3 regions of the Streptomyces sp. NPDC055254 genome follow, and region 2 is predicted to be linked to each of the others. Evidence: riboswitches for the same ligand, from Rfam matches in the RefSeq annotation. Region 2 holds a riboswitch; each other region holds the start of a gene.
What was found. A riboswitch is a leader RNA that binds a small molecule or an ion and turns the genes downstream of it on or off. The one in region 2 is predicted to bind cyclic di-AMP.
Positions count from the first base shown of each region.

Region 1: another riboswitch for cyclic di-AMP. It lies ahead of ACWFQ8_RS08215 (M23 family metallopeptidase); the one in region 2 lies ahead of ACWFQ8_RS05505 (LysM peptidoglycan-binding domain-containing M23 family metallopeptidase).
Region 3: another riboswitch for cyclic di-AMP. It lies ahead of ACWFQ8_RS18995 (transglycosylase family protein); the one in region 2 lies ahead of ACWFQ8_RS05505 (LysM peptidoglycan-binding domain-containing M23 family metallopeptidase).

Region 1 covers NZ_JBSGQV010000005.1:288,938-293,937, forward strand. Annotated here, with positions in the region: gene ACWFQ8_RS08200 (bifunctional acetate--CoA ligase family protein/GNAT family N-acetyltransferase) at 1-270, opposite strand, end outside; gene ACWFQ8_RS08205 (HPr family phosphocarrier protein) at 454-735, shown strand; gene ACWFQ8_RS08210 (GntR family transcriptional regulator) at 981-1,658, opposite strand; gene ACWFQ8_RS08215 (M23 family metallopeptidase) at 1,842-2,639, opposite strand; cyclic di-AMP (ydaO/yuaA leader) riboswitch at 2,652-2,811, opposite strand; gene ACWFQ8_RS08220 (M16 family metallopeptidase) at 2,996-4,363, opposite strand; gene ACWFQ8_RS08225 (M16 family metallopeptidase) at 4,384-5,000, opposite strand, start outside.
Region 2 covers NZ_JBSGQV010000003.1:330,259-335,258, reverse strand. Annotated here, with positions in the region: gene ACWFQ8_RS05510 (SGNH/GDSL hydrolase family protein) at 1-469, opposite strand, end outside; gene ACWFQ8_RS05505 (LysM peptidoglycan-binding domain-containing M23 family metallopeptidase) at 631-1,638, opposite strand; cyclic di-AMP (ydaO/yuaA leader) riboswitch at 1,641-1,818, opposite strand; gene ACWFQ8_RS05500 (tyrosine-protein phosphatase) at 2,130-2,948, shown strand; gene ACWFQ8_RS05495 (aspartate aminotransferase family protein) at 2,978-4,399, opposite strand; gene hpnH (adenosyl-hopene transferase HpnH) at 4,396-5,000, opposite strand, start outside.
Region 3 covers NZ_JBSGQV010000018.1:52,534-57,533, reverse strand. Annotated here, with positions in the region: gene ACWFQ8_RS19005 (FtsB family cell division protein) at 1-227, opposite strand, end outside; gene eno (phosphopyruvate hydratase) at 333-1,619, opposite strand; gene ACWFQ8_RS18995 (transglycosylase family protein) at 1,894-2,604, opposite strand; cyclic di-AMP (ydaO/yuaA leader) riboswitch at 2,607-2,780, opposite strand; gene ACWFQ8_RS18990 (transglycosylase family protein) at 3,056-4,141, opposite strand; gene ACWFQ8_RS18985 (cytochrome P450 family protein) at 4,234-5,000, opposite strand, start outside.

The DNA.
Region 1 (5,000 bases), on a different contig from region 2:
GCCGATGAACTCCCCGCCGATGGTCGCGGCGAGGCCGACGCGGTCGACGTAGTCGTGGTGCGTGAAGCGGTGCACGTCGCGGTCGGACAGCCGGGGGTAGGGAGCGAAGAAGCGGTAGTACTTCGACTCGTCGGAGACCTGTTCGTAGAAGCTGACCAGCCGCCCGGCGTCCTCGGTGGTGATGGGCCTGATCCGGGCGGTGCCGCCGTCGCGCAGGACGACGTCGGCTTCCCAGTGGGCCGGGTACGCGGGGTCCGACTCGGTGGTCATGGGCCCACCTTACGGCCGCGACCGGCCGGGCAGTGCCCGCGCGGCGCACGAGGCGGGCAGGCGCGAACCAGTGCAAGCTGGGGAGGCCGAACGGCGGGAGATCCGGGCCGGAGGCCGGTCGGAGCATTCCGGACGTCGTGAGAGACTGGTCTAGACAACCGTAAGAACCTGAAGGGCATCACCATGGCAGAGCGCCGCGTCAACGTCGGCTGGGCCGAGGGCCTGCACGCTCGTCCCGCCTCGATCTTCGTCCGGGCGACGACGGCCTCCGGCGTCCCGGTGACCATCGCGAAGGCGGGTGGCGACCCCGTCAACGCCGCTTCCATGCTGGCGGTTCTGGGCCTGGGCGCCCAGGGTGGCGAGGAGATCGTCCTCGCGTCCGAGGCCGAGGGCGCGGACGCCGCGCTGGACCGCCTCGCGAAGCTGGTCGCCGAGGGCCTGGACGAGCTCCCCGAGACCGTCTGACCCTTCGGGTTCCGCGAAGCCGCATCCACCGGGACTCCGGGGGGTGCGGCTTCGCCGTTTCCGGCGCCGTCCGCTCCGCGCGGGTCCTAGGCACTCACTGCTCCTGCTACGGAATTCCGGCCGATCCTGCGCGCCGGAATCCGGCGGCCGCACATCGCCGGCGAATTCAATGCAGCCCTGAATTCACGCCGGTCCGTCATTACGGCCACGGCGCGCGTATATCCGTCCTTTGTATACGGCCACTGTTAATGCCGGCCGCTCGGCGTGTTTACGGCAGGTTGCGAAGTACTCACCGCGGCGCGCGGCCTCGGCCGGTGGGCCGCCACGGCCCGGTCGGCGTGCATCGCCGCCAGCGCGCGCGCCCGCTCGGCGTCCCCGCGCGCCACCGCGTCCACGATCGCGCCGTGCTCCGCCCAGGAGTCCACCGGCCGGACCGGGGCCTCCACCGCGTACATCCAGGCGACCTTGCGCCGCATCTGGGTGAGCAGCGCGATCAGGCCGGGGCTGCCCGAGGCCTGGGCGAGCGTCTCGTGGAACCAGCCCCCCAGGGAGCGCAGATCCTCCCCCTGGCCCCGCCCGGCCCGCTCCTGCCCCAGCCTGACCAGCCCCCGCAGCACCTTCAGGTGCGCCTCGGTGCGCCGGCGGGCGGCGCGGGCCGCCGCCAGGGGCTCCAGCAGCATCCGCAGTTCCAGGAGGTCGGCGGCCTCCTGCTCGGTCGGCTCGGCCACGCAGGCGCCGGCGTGCCGGCGGGTGGTCACGAACCCCTCGGACTCCAGGGTCCGCAGGGCCTCGCGGACCGGGACCCGCGAGACTCCGTACCGGCGCGCCAGGACCTCCTCGGTCAGCCTGCCGCCCGGTTCGAAGACCCCGGAGACGATGTCGTCGCGGATGGCTGTGCATACCGCGTGCGCAGGAATACGCAAAACCGGACCTCCCCCTATTTCCGACTGCCACCGCCATGGACATACTCGTGGGTGCTGCGACTCTATTGCAACACACGATAATTTCCGAGAGCGGCCGGAAATACGAAACATTTGCCCGCCGGTACGACGCGAAGGACCCCGGCTCGACGAGCCGGGGTCCTCGGTGAAGCGATGCCGTACGGGTCAGAGGCTGACGCCGTGCGAGCGCAGGTACGCGACCGGGTCGATGTCCGAGCCGTAGTCGGCGCCGCTGCGGGCCTCGAAGTGCAGGTGCGGGCCGCTGGAGTTGCCGGTGGAGCCCGACAGGCCGATCTGCTGCCCGGGGGTGACCTGCTGACCGACGGAGACGTTCAGCGAGTTCAGGTGCGCGTACTGGGTGTAGGTGCCGTCGTTGTGCTTGATGACGACGTTGTTGCCGTAGGCCCCGCCCCAACCGGCTTCGACGACGGTGCCGACGCCCACCGCGCGGACCTTGGAGCCCGAGGCGGCATGGAAGTCGATGCCGGTGTGGCTGCCGGAGGACCACATGGCCCCGCCGGCGTGGTACTGGGTGCTCACGTACGAGCCGTCGACCGGGGCGACGAAGGTGTTGAGGCGCTTGCGCTCCTCCTCGCGGGCCGCACGCTCGGCGGCCTCGCGCTCGGCCTTCGCCTTGGCCTCGGCGAGGCGCTTGGCCTCGGCGGCACGCTGCTTGGCGTCGGCCTCGGCCCGGGCCTTGGCGGCGGCGTGCTCGGCGGCACGCTGCTGGGACTCGGCCTGGTCCTCGATGTCGCCGGCGAGGTCCTCGGCGACGACGACGGCGCCCAGCGCGTTGTCCTGGAAGGAGTTTCCGTTGCCGCTGTCCGCCGCGAAGGCCGGACCGGCGAGGGAGCCGACCACACCGGTGGTGGCGAGGGCCGCGATGCCGGCGTACCCGGCGCTCTTGCGGCTCAGACGGCTGGAACCGCGGTGCTTGCCGGCGGCACGACTGCCAAACGCCATGAAGGGGTTGATCCTTTCCTTCCCTCTCGCCTACCGGGTTAGCTGACGGGTTCGGAGCAGGAAGGTCTCCTACGGGCCTCCTCTTGCGAGGCGGTCCGATTCACCCCAGGGACTGATGTGGGTCCCCGGCTCCCCAGGCTCGCGCCTGACGGGGACTCGGCGATCGCTGCCCGGTGCCGCGGATGCGGCGGATACGACTGACGGACAGCACGGGTGACGCTAGGCGGATCATCAGTCAATCGCCAAACAGAGACGCCATTTTGTTGCGTACGCCACACCCCATAAAAGCAACCTCGCGACTAAACGGACAAAAGGGGCCCCGGCAGACAAGCTGCCGGAACCCCTTTCCTCAAGCGTCAGTTGGAGACGACGCTCACCTCACCGATCCCGAGAGCCCGCACGGGCTCCTCGATCTGCGCCGCGTCGCCCACCAGGACGGTGACCAGCCGGTCCGCCGGGAAGGCGGCCACGACCGCCGACGTCGCCTCCACGGTGCCGGTCTCGGCGAGCTGTGCGTACAACCGCGCCTGGTAGTCGTCCGGCAGCTCCTGCTCGACCTGGTCGGCGAGGGTGCCGGCGACCGAGGACGCCGTCTCGAACTTCAGCGGGGCCACGCCCACCAAGTTCTGCACCGCCACGTCCCGTTCGGTGTCGGTCAGGCCGCCCTCTGCGAGGGTGCGCAGCACCTTCCAGAGGTCTGCCAGCGCCGGACCGGTGTTCGGGGTGTCCACCGAGCCGCTGATGGCGAGCATCGAGGCGCCCTTGCCGTCGGCCGTGGAGCGCAGAACCTGGCCGAAGGAGCGCACGCCGTAGGTGTATCCCTTCTCCTCGCGCAGCACCTTGTCCAGACGGGAGGTCAGGGTGCCGCCGAGGCAGTAGGTGCCGAGCACCTGGGCCGCCCAGACCCGGTCGTGCCGATCGGGTCCGATCCGGCCGATGAGCAGCTGCGTCTGGACCGCGCCGGGGCGGTCCACGATGACCACGCGGCCGGTGTCGTCGGCGGTCACCGGCGGTACGGGGACGGGCTCGGCGGTGTTGCCCGTCCAGGCGCCGAGGGTGTCCGCGAGGACGGCGTCCAGATCGATGCCGGTCAGGTCGCCGACGATCACCGCGGTGGCCGTGGCGGGGCGTACGTGGGCCTCGTAGAAGGCGCGTACGGCCGAGGCGTCGATACGGGCGACGGTCTCCTCGGTGCCCTGGCGCGGCCGGGACATCCGCAGGGACGCCGGGAAGAGCTCCTTGGAGAGCTGCATCGCGGCGCGGCGCTGGGGGTTGGCCAGCTCGTGCGGGATCTCGTCGAGGCGGTTGCGCACCAGGCGGTCGACCTCGGCGTCGTCGAAGGCGGGCGCGCGCAGCGCCTCGGCGAGCAGGCCGAGCGCCTTGTGCAGGCGGGAGGCCGGGACCTCCAGGGAGACCCGCAGGCCCGGGTGGTCGGCGTGCGCGTCGAGGTTGGCGCCGCAGCGCTCCAGCTCGGCCGCGAACTCCTCGGCCGAGTGCTTGTCGGTGCCCTCGGACAGCGCGCGCGCCATGATGGTCGCCACGCCGTCCAGGCCGGCCGGCTCGGCGTCGAGGGGCGCGGTGAGGTTCATCTCGACCGCCACCACCTGCTGGCCCGGCCGGTGGCAGCGCAGCAGGGTCAGGCCGTTGGCCAGTTCACCGCGCTCGGGGGCCGGGAAGGCCCACGGCTGCGGCTCGCCGCTCTGCGGGCGGGGGTGGAAGGTCATCGTGACGGCTGCGGTGTCGCTCACTGCTCCGCCCCCTCGTTCTCGTCGGACTCGTCGTTCTCGTCGGCGTCGGGGCCGCCGCTGGGCCGCGGCTCGTACACGAGCACCGCGCGGTTGTCCGGGCGCAGCCGGGCGGCCGCCACGGCCTGCACTTCCTCGGCGGTGACGTCGAGGACCCGGCGGACGGCGGTCAGCGCCAGCTGCGGATCGCCGAACAGCACCGCGAAGCGGCACAATTCGTCGGCGCGGCCGGCCACCGTGCTCAGCCGGTCGAGCCACTCGCGCTCCAGCTTGGCCTGGGCGCGCTCCATCTCCTCGGCCGTCGGGCCCTCGGCGGCGAACCGCGCGAGCTCCTCGTCCACGGCCGCTTCGATGGCGGGGACCTCGACCCCGCCGGACGTCTTGACGTCCAGCCAGCCCAGCGAGGGCGCCCCGGCCAGGCGCAGCATGCCGAAACCGGCGGCGACGGCCGTCTGGTCGCGGCGCACCAGGCGGTTGTGGAGCCGCGAGGACTCACCGCTGCCCAGGATGGTCAGCGCCACGTCCACCGCGTCGCACTCGCGGGTGCCGTCGTGCGGGAGCCGGTAGGCGGCCATCAGGGCGCGCGCCGGGACCTCCTCGACGATCTCCTCGCGCA
Region 2 (5,000 bases):
ACCGGTCGGCGATGGCGCGGACGTGCGCGCTGTACGTCGCCACCTTGCCCCGGATGTGCCGCAGGACCGGCACGCCCCGGGTGTCGAAGCCTGTCGTGATCATGACCTGGCCGACCGAGCCGGCCAGGTCGGCCACGGCCGCCTCGAACCGCTCGGCCACGTCGTCCGGGTCGCTGCCCGGCCGGATGATGTCGTTGCCGCCCGCGCAGAAGGTCACCAGGTCCGGGCCGAGCCTCTTCGCCCTCGGTACCTGCTCGGCCACGATCTGGTCGAGGAGCCGCCCCCGGACGGCCAGGTTCGCGTAGCGGAAGTCGTTCTCGTCGCGCTGATCGGCCAGAAGGACGGCGAACCGGTCCGCCCAGCCGAGATAGGTGCCCCCCGGTCCCGGGTCCCCCACACCCTCGGTGAAGCTGTCCCCGATCGCCGCGTACGAGCCGATGGTCTTGAGTGTCGTCGTCGTCGCTGCCACGAGAGCCCATCCTTCACTCTCGCGCACGACCTACGCCAACGTATTGAGGGGTTGACGGACCGTGATCTGTACCACCCGGGGACGAGGAATACGTGCGCGTGAGGCCGGGACCCCCCTCGGGTCCCGGCCTCACGCGTGTCGGTGCCGGACGGCGGGTGCCGTCAGATGGTCACACCCTTCGAGCGGAGGTAGCTCAGCGGGTTGATGTCCGAGCCGTAGGACGGGCCCGTGCGGATCTCGAAGTGCAGGTGCGGACCGGTCGAGTTGCCCGTGGAGCCGGAGAGGCCGATGCGCTGGCCGGCGGTGACGCTCTGGCCGGACGAGACGGACAGCGAGGACAGGTGGGCGTACTGGGAGTACTTGCCGTCCTCGTGCCGGATGACGACCTCGTTGCCGTACGAACCGCTCCAGCCGGCGGAGACCACGGTGCCCGCGCCGACGGCCTTGACGGTGGTGCCGGAGCTCGCCATGAAGTCGAGCCCGGTGTGGTAGCCGGAGGACCACATGGCACCCGCGACCCGGTACTGGGTGGAGACCCCGCCGCTGACGGGAGCCACGAAGCCGCCCGCGGCGACGGTGTTCGAGCCCGCCGCGGAACCGGTGGAGGTGCCGGCGCCCTGCGACTGCTGCTTCGGCTGCGACTGCGGCTTGCGGACGGGAGCCGCGGCGGGCTCGTCCTGCTCGGTCGCGGAACCCTTGCCGGCCGCCGGGGCCTTCTGGGAGGACTTCTCGGCGGGCGCCGGGGCCGGGGCGGCCTGCGTCGGGGCGGCCTTGCCCGCAGCGCCGAGCGTGAGCTTGAGGCCGGGATGGATCAGCGACGGGTCGGAGCCGACGGCCTCGCGGTTGTCGGCGTACAGCCGCTCCCAGCCGCCGGACAGCTGCCGCTCGGCCGCGATCTTGGAGAGGTAGTCGCCCGGCACGACCGTGTACACGGCCGGGGCGGCCTGCGCCGTCGCGGGCGCCGCCTGAAGCGACACCGGCGCCTGGGTCTGGAGCTGCGGCGCCGCGGCGGGGGCCACCGCGGGGACCGCGGCCGGCGCGCCGGCCGCCTGGGCGCCGGCGGCACCCATCAGCGGCAGCGCGAGGGCTGCGCCACCGGTACCGGCGGCGGCGAAACCGCGCGATATCGAGAGGGACTTGGGACGGCGGTGCTTACCCTTTGCAGGCATGGCGAATTCCTCTCCGTCGCCTACGAGGTGAGCTGTCGGGTTCGGACTGGAGATGTCCGGCCGTCCATGTGCGAGACATGTACGGCTTCACCCCGAGCTGTCCGGATACGGAGATCCGGAACAGCGGCTTACCTGGGTCCCCCGCTCCTGCCGCGCGCGATGAATAGTCGGGTGCGGTTTCCGGGAGGCGGCAGGATTAGGCGGTCCACCCGGATCGATCGCGAAGGTAATCGAGTCCGACCGCAGGTAACAAGCCATGAATTCCCGGACGGATTCACAGGGGTGAGGGATCGACGGAATTCCGGTCACCCTCTGTCCATTCCACCCCGCCAACAACCGCCCTGGCTGGGCCATTCGCCTTCCGCGATCAGGCACGCACGGTCACCGTATGATCTGGCTCACGGGGAGGCGCGCGATCTGGCCTCCGTCTACGGCAAGTTAGTGCCAAGTAGCCCAATTCGGACACGCCACGACGCAGTGGAGGAGTTCCCGTGACCCAGCAGATACCCCTGGCGCCGCCCGCACAGCCGCAGCCCGAGCCGGAGTTGTCCGGTGTGCGCAATTTCCGCGATGTGGGCGGGTTGCCGACCGTGGACGGGCGAAGGGTCAGGCCGGGACGACTGTTTCGAAGCGGACATCTGGCACATGCCACCGATACCGATGCAGAATTCCTCGCCTCGCTCGGCCTCCACACCGTCTTCGACTTCCGCAACAACGCCGACCACTCCCTGGAGGGCGCCGACATCGAGCTGCCCGGCGTACGGAACGTCAACATCCCGCTCTCGGACCCCGCGGACGGCCGGGAGTTCTGGAAGATGGTCCGCGAGGGCGACCTCGAACAGCTCCGCTCCGTCCTCGGCGACGGAAAGGCCGCGGCCCGGATGGCGAACTCCTACCGCCAGATGATCAGGCACCGCACCGCCGAGCACAGCCGGGTGGTGCACGCGCTCGCGGAGGACAGCGTCCCGGCCCTGATGCACTGCGCGGCGGGCAAGGACCGGGCTGGGCTGTCCATCGCCGTCACCCTCCTCGCGCTGGGCGTCGAACGCGACGCGATCGTCGCGGACTACCTGGAGTCGAACGCCCCGCACCGCCGCTACCGGATACGCCGGGGCGGCGGCGCCCCCGAGGACCGCTCCCCCGAGGTGATGGAGCTGCTCGCCCCGCTCTTCGACGCTCGCGCCGAGTACCTGAACGCCGCTTTCGAGACCATCGACGAGCAGTGGGGCTCAGTCGAGCGCTATCTGGCGGAGGGTCTCGGGCTGACGCCCGAGACCCTCGCGCGGCTCCGCGAGCGACTGCTGGCGTAGGGGCCCGCGGTCCCGGGCCCGGCCGGACGTCAGCGGTTGCCCACCGCCTGCTTCACCAGCGTCCGGCCGAAGTCCCACATCAGCCCCGAGCCGGCGTGCGCCTCGTCCATGACCGCCCGGAAGGCCCCGACGAACCGGTCGACGTCCTGGTCGTCGACGATCAGCGGCGGAATCAGTTTGATCACTTCCAGGTGGTCCCCGGAGACCTGCGTGAGGATCCGGTGCTTCTGCAGCAGGGGCACCACGACCATCTGCGCGAAGAGCCCCGTGCGGGCCGCCTGGAGCACGGTCCAGCGGCTGCGCAGCCCCAGGGAGGACGGCCGGCCGAACTCGATGCCGATCATCAGCCCGCGCCCGCGCACCTCGTGCAGCAGCTCGTACTCGTCGACCATCGCCGCGAGCCGCCCGCGCAGCAGGTCGCCCATCGCCCGGGCGTTGGCCACGACCTCCTCGTCCTCCATCACGGACAGGACCGCGAGCCCGGCCGCCATCGCCTGCGCGTTGGACCCGAAGCTCGCGGAGTGCACCAGCACCCGGTCCATGGACGAGTACACCTTCTTGAAGATCCAGTCCTTGCCCAGGGTCGCGCCGACCGGCACGTAGCCGCCGGACAGTGCCTTGGCGACGCAGACCAGGTCCGGCTCCACGCCCGGTTCGTTCTGGTACGCGTAGAAGTCACCGGTGCGTCCCAGGCCGGTCTGCACCTCGTCCGCGATCAGCAGCGCCTTGTGCCGGTGCAGGAGTTCCTGGGCCGCGCGCAGGAATCCGGGCGGCGCCGCGAGGACGCCCTTGCCCTGGATCGGCTCCACCACGAGGGCGGCCACGTCCCCGCGCGCGAGCTCCCGCTCCAGGGCGGCCAGGTCCCCGAGGGCGATCGCCGTGTCGGGGAGCAGCGGTGCGAAGCCGTCCCGGAAGCCGCTCTCCCCGTTCACCGAGAGCGAGCCGGCGGTGAGCCCGTGGAAGGCGTGGTCGCAGTAGAGCACCCTGGGCCGGCCGGTGGCGTACCGGGCGAACTTCAGGGCCGTCTCCACGGCCTCGGTGCCGCTGTTGCCGAAGAAGACCCGGTCCAGGTGGGGGCTGTACGACAGCAGCTTCTCCGCCAGCAGCCCGGGCAGCGGCTGGCAGTCGAAGCGGGTGAGGTCGGCGAGCTGGGCGTCCAGGACCTCGTGCAGGGCCCGGCGGACCACCGGGTGGTGGCGGCCCAGGCCCATCACTCCGAAGCCGGCCAGCATGTCGAGGTAGTCGTTGCCCTCGTCGTCCCAGAAGTGCGCGCCCTCGGCCCGTTCGTAGACCTTGTCGAAGCCGATGGTGCGCAGCATCCGGGGCAGCTGGTGGTTGAGGTGGCGGGCGTGCAGCTCGTACCGCTCCCCGCCGCGCGCGGCCAGCAGGGCGCCGAGGTCGAAGCCCCCGCCCCGGCCTCCCTCCGTCTTCCCTCCCGGTGGCGGCGTCATGCCCGAGCGCTCCGGTTGCCGCCGATCGTCTCGCGGGCCGCCCGGAGGGACTCCTTGAGGGAGCCCATGGTGGCGAGGACGGCGGTGGGCTCGTAGCCGCAGTGCGCCATGCAGTTCGCGCAGCGCGGGTCCTTGCCGCGGCCGTACTTGCTCCAGTCGGTGTCGTGGATGAGTTCCCGGTACGTCGGGACGTAGCCGTCGCTCATCAGATAGCAGGGGCGCTGCCAGCCGAAGAGGGAGTAATTCGGGATCGCCCAGGCCGTGCAGGGGAAATCGGCCTTCCCTTCCAGGAAGTCCAGGAAGAGGGGAGAGTGGTTGAGCCGCCAGCGCCGCCGGTTGCCGCCGGCGAAGGCCTTCTTGAAGAGTGCGCGGGTCTGTTCGACTCCCAGGAAGTGCTCCTGGTCGGGAGCCTTCTCGTAGGCGTAGGCGGGCGAGATCATCATCTCGTCCACCTGGAGGTCGTCATTGAGGTAGTCGAGCACCTCGATGATCGTCTGGGGTGTGTCGGTGTTGAAGAAGGTGGAGTTCGTCGTCACCCGGAATCCGCGCCTCTTCGCCTCCTTGATGGCCGCGACCGCCTCGTCGAAGACGCCCTCCTTGG
Region 3 (5,000 bases), on a different contig from region 2:
TCCGCGATCTCCGAGCGCTGGGAGACGTACTGGCGCATCGGATACGCGAGGGCGACGACCAGGGTACAGAGGACGAGCACGAGGAGCGCCGCCCGGCCGGTGAGCCGGCTGCGCCTGACCTGGCGCCGCGTCTGGGAGCGGTAGACGTGCGCGGCGGTCCGCTCGCCGAGCTGCTTGAGCCTGGTCGCGGTGGAGAAGGTGGAGAACCGATCCCGGTTCCCGGCCATTGATCCCGCCTCCCCTGGTGCGCACTACGCAATACGTCCCCGCACACGGTACGGGACCGAGTGCGGGGACGTACGGAAGCCAGGCGCAGCCTTCGGTCGGAGCTGTCAGCCCTTGAAGCGCGGGAACGCGGAACGGCCCGCGTACACCGCGGCGTCGTCGAGGATCTCCTCGATGCGCAGCAGCTGGTTGTACTTGGCGACGCGGTCCGAGCGGGCCGGGGCGCCGGTCTTGATCTGACCGCAGTTCACGGCGACGGCGAGGTCGGCGATGGTGACGTCCTCGGTCTCACCGGAGCGGTGGGACATCATGCACTTGAAGCCGTTGCGCTGGGCCATCTCGACGGCGTCGAGGGTCTCGGTGAGGGAACCGATCTGGTTCACCTTCACGAGCAGGGCGTTGGCGGAGCCCTCCTCGATACCGCGGGCCAGGCGCTCCGGGTTGGTGACGAAGAGGTCGTCGCCGACGATCTGGACCTTGGCGCCCAGGCGGTCGGTGAGGGTCTTCCAGCCGGCCCAGTCGTCCTCGTACAGCGGGTCCTCGATGGAGACCATCGGGTACGCGGAGACGAGCTCCTCGTAGTACTCGGTCATCTCGGCGGCCGAGCGGGACTGGCCCTCGAACTCGTACTTGCCGTCCTTGTAGAACTCGGACGCGGCGACGTCGAGCGCGAGCGCGATGTCCTTGCCCGGGGTGTAGCCGGCCTGCTTGATGGCCTCGACGATGAGGTCGAGCGCGGCGCGGTTGGACTCCAGGTTCGGGGCGAAGCCGCCCTCGTCGCCCAGGCCGGTGGAGAGGCCCTTGGTGTGCAGGACCTTCTTGAGGGTGTGGTAGACCTCGGCACCCCAGCGCAGCGCCTCGGAGAAGGACTCCGCGCCGATCGGGGCGATCATGAACTCCTGGATGTCCACGTTGGAGTCGGCGTGCGACCCGCCGTTGAGGATGTTCATCATCGGAACGGGCAGCAGGTGCGCGTTCGGGCCGCCGAGGTAGCGGAACAGCGGGAGGTCGGAGGCCTCGGACGCGGCGTGCGCGACGGCGAGGGACACGCCGAGGATGGCGTTGGCGCCGAGCGAGCCCTTGTTGTCGGTGGCGTCCAGGTCGAACATGGCCTGGTCGATCAGGCGCTGCTCGGTGGCGTCGTAGCCGACGAGCTCCGGGCCGATCTGCTCGATGACGGCGAGGACGGCCTTCTCGACACCCTTGCCGAAGTAACGGTTGGGGTCACCGTCACGGAGCTCGATGGCCTCGAATGCACCGGTGGAGGCGCCGGACGGGACTGCAGCACGGCCGGTGCTGCCATCGTCGAGGCCCACCTCGACCTCGACCGTGGGGTTGCCTCGGGAGTCCAGGATTTCCCGGGCTACGACGACGTCGATGGACGGCACGAGCATCTCCTTCTGGGATGTGACGCTGGGTGTGCGGTGGCGTGTCGGGCCGTGGGACGGCCCTGCCGCTTAGAGCCTAACCGGCTCCGGGCACTGGGCCCGCCGACCGCCCGGGTCCTGGGACGAAAAAGGGCCCGAATACCCGCTTTTTAGGACATAAGGCTCTGTTTTTCGGGGTCCTGACGGTGCGCATGCCACCGCCCGGCGCGTGAGGGGACGCGCGCCGGGCGGTGGGGACGGACCTGCCGTGTGCTCACGGCTGCGGCTGTTGCCGCGGTGTTCAGCTGAGCTTCAGCTTCTGACCCGGGAAGATCAGATCGGCGTCCGAGACGATGTCCTTGTTCAGCTCGAAGAGCTTCTCCCAGCCGCCCGTGACGCCGTTGACCTCGGCGATGGTGCCCAGCGTGTCGCCGGCCTTGACCTCGTACGAACCGTTGCCGGTCTTCGGGGCCGCGGCGGCGGGGCGCTCGGAGCGGGTGGTGGGGGCCTCGGCGCGCTTGGTCTCCTGCTTGGGCGCGGCCTTCTGCTCGACCTTCTTCGACTCGGTCTTCTTCGACTCGGCCTTCTTCGACTCGGCCTTCGGCTTGGCCGGGGTCTCGGTGGAGCCGCCCGCGGAGGAGGAGTTCGACAGGCCCTTGCCGCAGTGCGGCCAGGCGCCCTTGCCCTGGCCCTTGAGGACCTTCTCGGCGACGGCTATCTGCTGCGACTTGGAGGCCTGGTTGGCCTGCGCGGCGTACGCCTTGCCACCGAAGGCGGCCCAGGTGGAGGACGAGAACTGGAGGCCACCGTAGTAGCCGTTGCCCGTGTTGATGGCCCAGTTGCCACCGGACTCGCACTGCGCGACGCGGTCCCACTCGGAGGCGGTGGCGGCGGTGGCGGTGCCGGCGGCCATCAGGGGTGCGGCGACGGCGACACCGGCGACGCCGGCGAGCGTGACGATACGGGCGGCCTTGTTGGCGCGGCGGTGCTTGCCCTTGCCGGAAAGCAGCATGGAGTTCTCCTCACCGACGCCTGCGAGGTGAGCTGTCGGGTTCGGGCGGATGAGTTGCCCGGCCGTGCGATCGGGTCGCACGTCTTAACCCCCAGCCGGTGGCGTGACCGTCTCTCAACGGCCGCTCCCGGCACTTACCTTGGTTCCCCCGCTCCTGCCTTCGGCGCTTGACGCGACGACTGTTCCCTCCGTCCGCCGGCAGGATTCGGCGATGCGGTCGAAGGAGCCCGCGGTGGCGAGCGATTCAGAAGGTAGACAGGTCTCTCCCCGATGTTCAACGAGCGACATCGGGGAGAAACGGGCCTACTTGCGTCCTTCCCGAACGCGTTTGCGCAGGTGAGGACGGGGTTTGCGGAAGCCCCGGGGCCGGACACGCCAGTTGACCGGAAGAGACGCATGTCTCACTTACAGAAAGCCGACAATCAGCACGTACCGGGTGCCCGAAGTGCCCCTATTTCGCGCTTAGATCCAGATTCTGGCCGGGCTTGATGAGGTCCGCGTCCTCGCCGATGACCTGCTCGTTGGCCTCGTAGAGCGCGTTCCAGCCCCCCTTGAGGCCGTTGGCGTCCGCGATGGTGGCCAGGCTGTCGCCGGCCCTCACCGTGTACGTGGGGTCCGACGCGGCGCCCGTCGTGACGGGCGTCTCGACGGCGGGCGCGCCGCGGTGCTTGCCGAGGCCCGCCGCCGGACCCGCGAGCTGGGCCGTCGGCTCCGTCGGCTCCGTCGGGGCGGACGGGGAGGCCGGAGCGCTGGGGGAGGCCGGGGCGCTCGGGGAGCCCGGGGCGCTCGGGGCGCCGGGGGCGGCCGGCGCCGTCGGGTCGGTCGCGGGCGGGGTGACCGGCGGGGTGGTGGGCGCCGTCGGGTCCACCGGGGTCGCGCCCGGTCCACCCGGGAGCACCGGGGCGGTCGGGTCCGCGGGCTGCACCGGAGCCGTGGTCGGGTCGTCCGGCGCCGGCATGACGGGCAGTCCGAAGGAGGGCGCCAGCGGGCCTTCCGGGGCGGTCGGCGACGGGCTCTCGGCCGGGGCCGGGGTCGGCGCCCCGAAGTCCGTGGGGCGCGTACCGGTCCCGGTGGTCGGCACCGCGTCGTCCGGCCGGGACGGCGTGGGGCGCACCGGCTTGGCCTCGCCCGGCAGGCCGGGGTCGACCTCCGCCGCGGGGCCCTGCTGCACCAGTCCGGCCGAGGAGGCGCACAGCGACCACGCCTGCGGTCCCTGCGCGGCGAGCACCCGCTCGGCCACGGCGATCTGCTGGGACCGGCTCGCGAGGTCGGGCCGCTCGGCGAAGTCCAGCCCACCGGCGTTGCGCCACTGGTCCTGGGTGAACTGGAGCCCGCCGTACGCGCCGCTGCCGCTGTTGGCGCTCCACGCGCCGCCGCTCTCACATTCGGCGACCTTGTCCCATGTGGAGGTGTCGGCGGCGGAGGCGCTGGTCGCCGCGAGCAGCGGCAGGGCCAGTGCGGAGCCGGTGACTCCGGCGGTGACGACCAGGGCGGGTACCTGGCGGGGGCGTCTGTGGCGGCCGTTCCCGGAACGCATGAAGGTTCACCTTTCGCATAACGGCGGGGTAACGGCAGAACCTAGCGGGCCTCGAACGTTTGTCACAAGTTTCGACGGAAACTGACTTCAAGTCAGCCGGTTTCACCCTGCTCCGGCAGCGTGAAACGGACCGGGAGCGTACGCAGTCCGCGCATGATGAGCCCCCCGCGCCAGCGCAGTTCGGACGGGTCGACGGCGAGCTCCAGGTCCGGCAGGCGCGCCAGGAGCGTGGCGAGCGCCGTCTGCCCCTCCAGCCGGGCCAGCGGCGCGCCCAGGCAGTAGTGGATGCCGTGGCCGTACCCGAGGTGCTGGTTGTCCGTCCGGGACAGGTCCAAGGTGTCCGGTTCGGCGAACCGCTCGGGGTCCCGGTCGGCGGCCGCGAGGACGACCAGGACCGGATCGCCGGCCGCGATCTCCTCGCCGCCCAGGGTGAGTTGCCGCGTGGCGAACCGCCACGTCGCCAGCTCCACCGGGCCGTCGTAGCGCAGGAGTTCCTCGACCCCCGTCTCCAGCAGGCCGCGCTCGCCGGCCGCCAGGGAGCCCTGCAGCCGCTCGCGCTGGTCCGGGTTCATGAAGAGGGAGTGGACGCCGTTCCCGATGAGGTTCACGGTCGTCTCGAAGCCGGCGAAGAGGAGGATGAAGGCCATCGCCGTGGCCTCGGCCTCCGTCAGGTGGTCGCCGTGGTCGCTCGCGCGGATCAGGTCCGAGATCAGATCATTGCCCAGATCATCCCTTTTGCGATGGATGAGCTCGCCGAGATAGGCGCGCATCTGCTTCACCGAGCGGGCCACTCCCCCGCGCGGGCCGCCGCCGTGGCGGATCATCATCCCGGCCCAGTCGCGGAAGTCGTCCTGGTCCT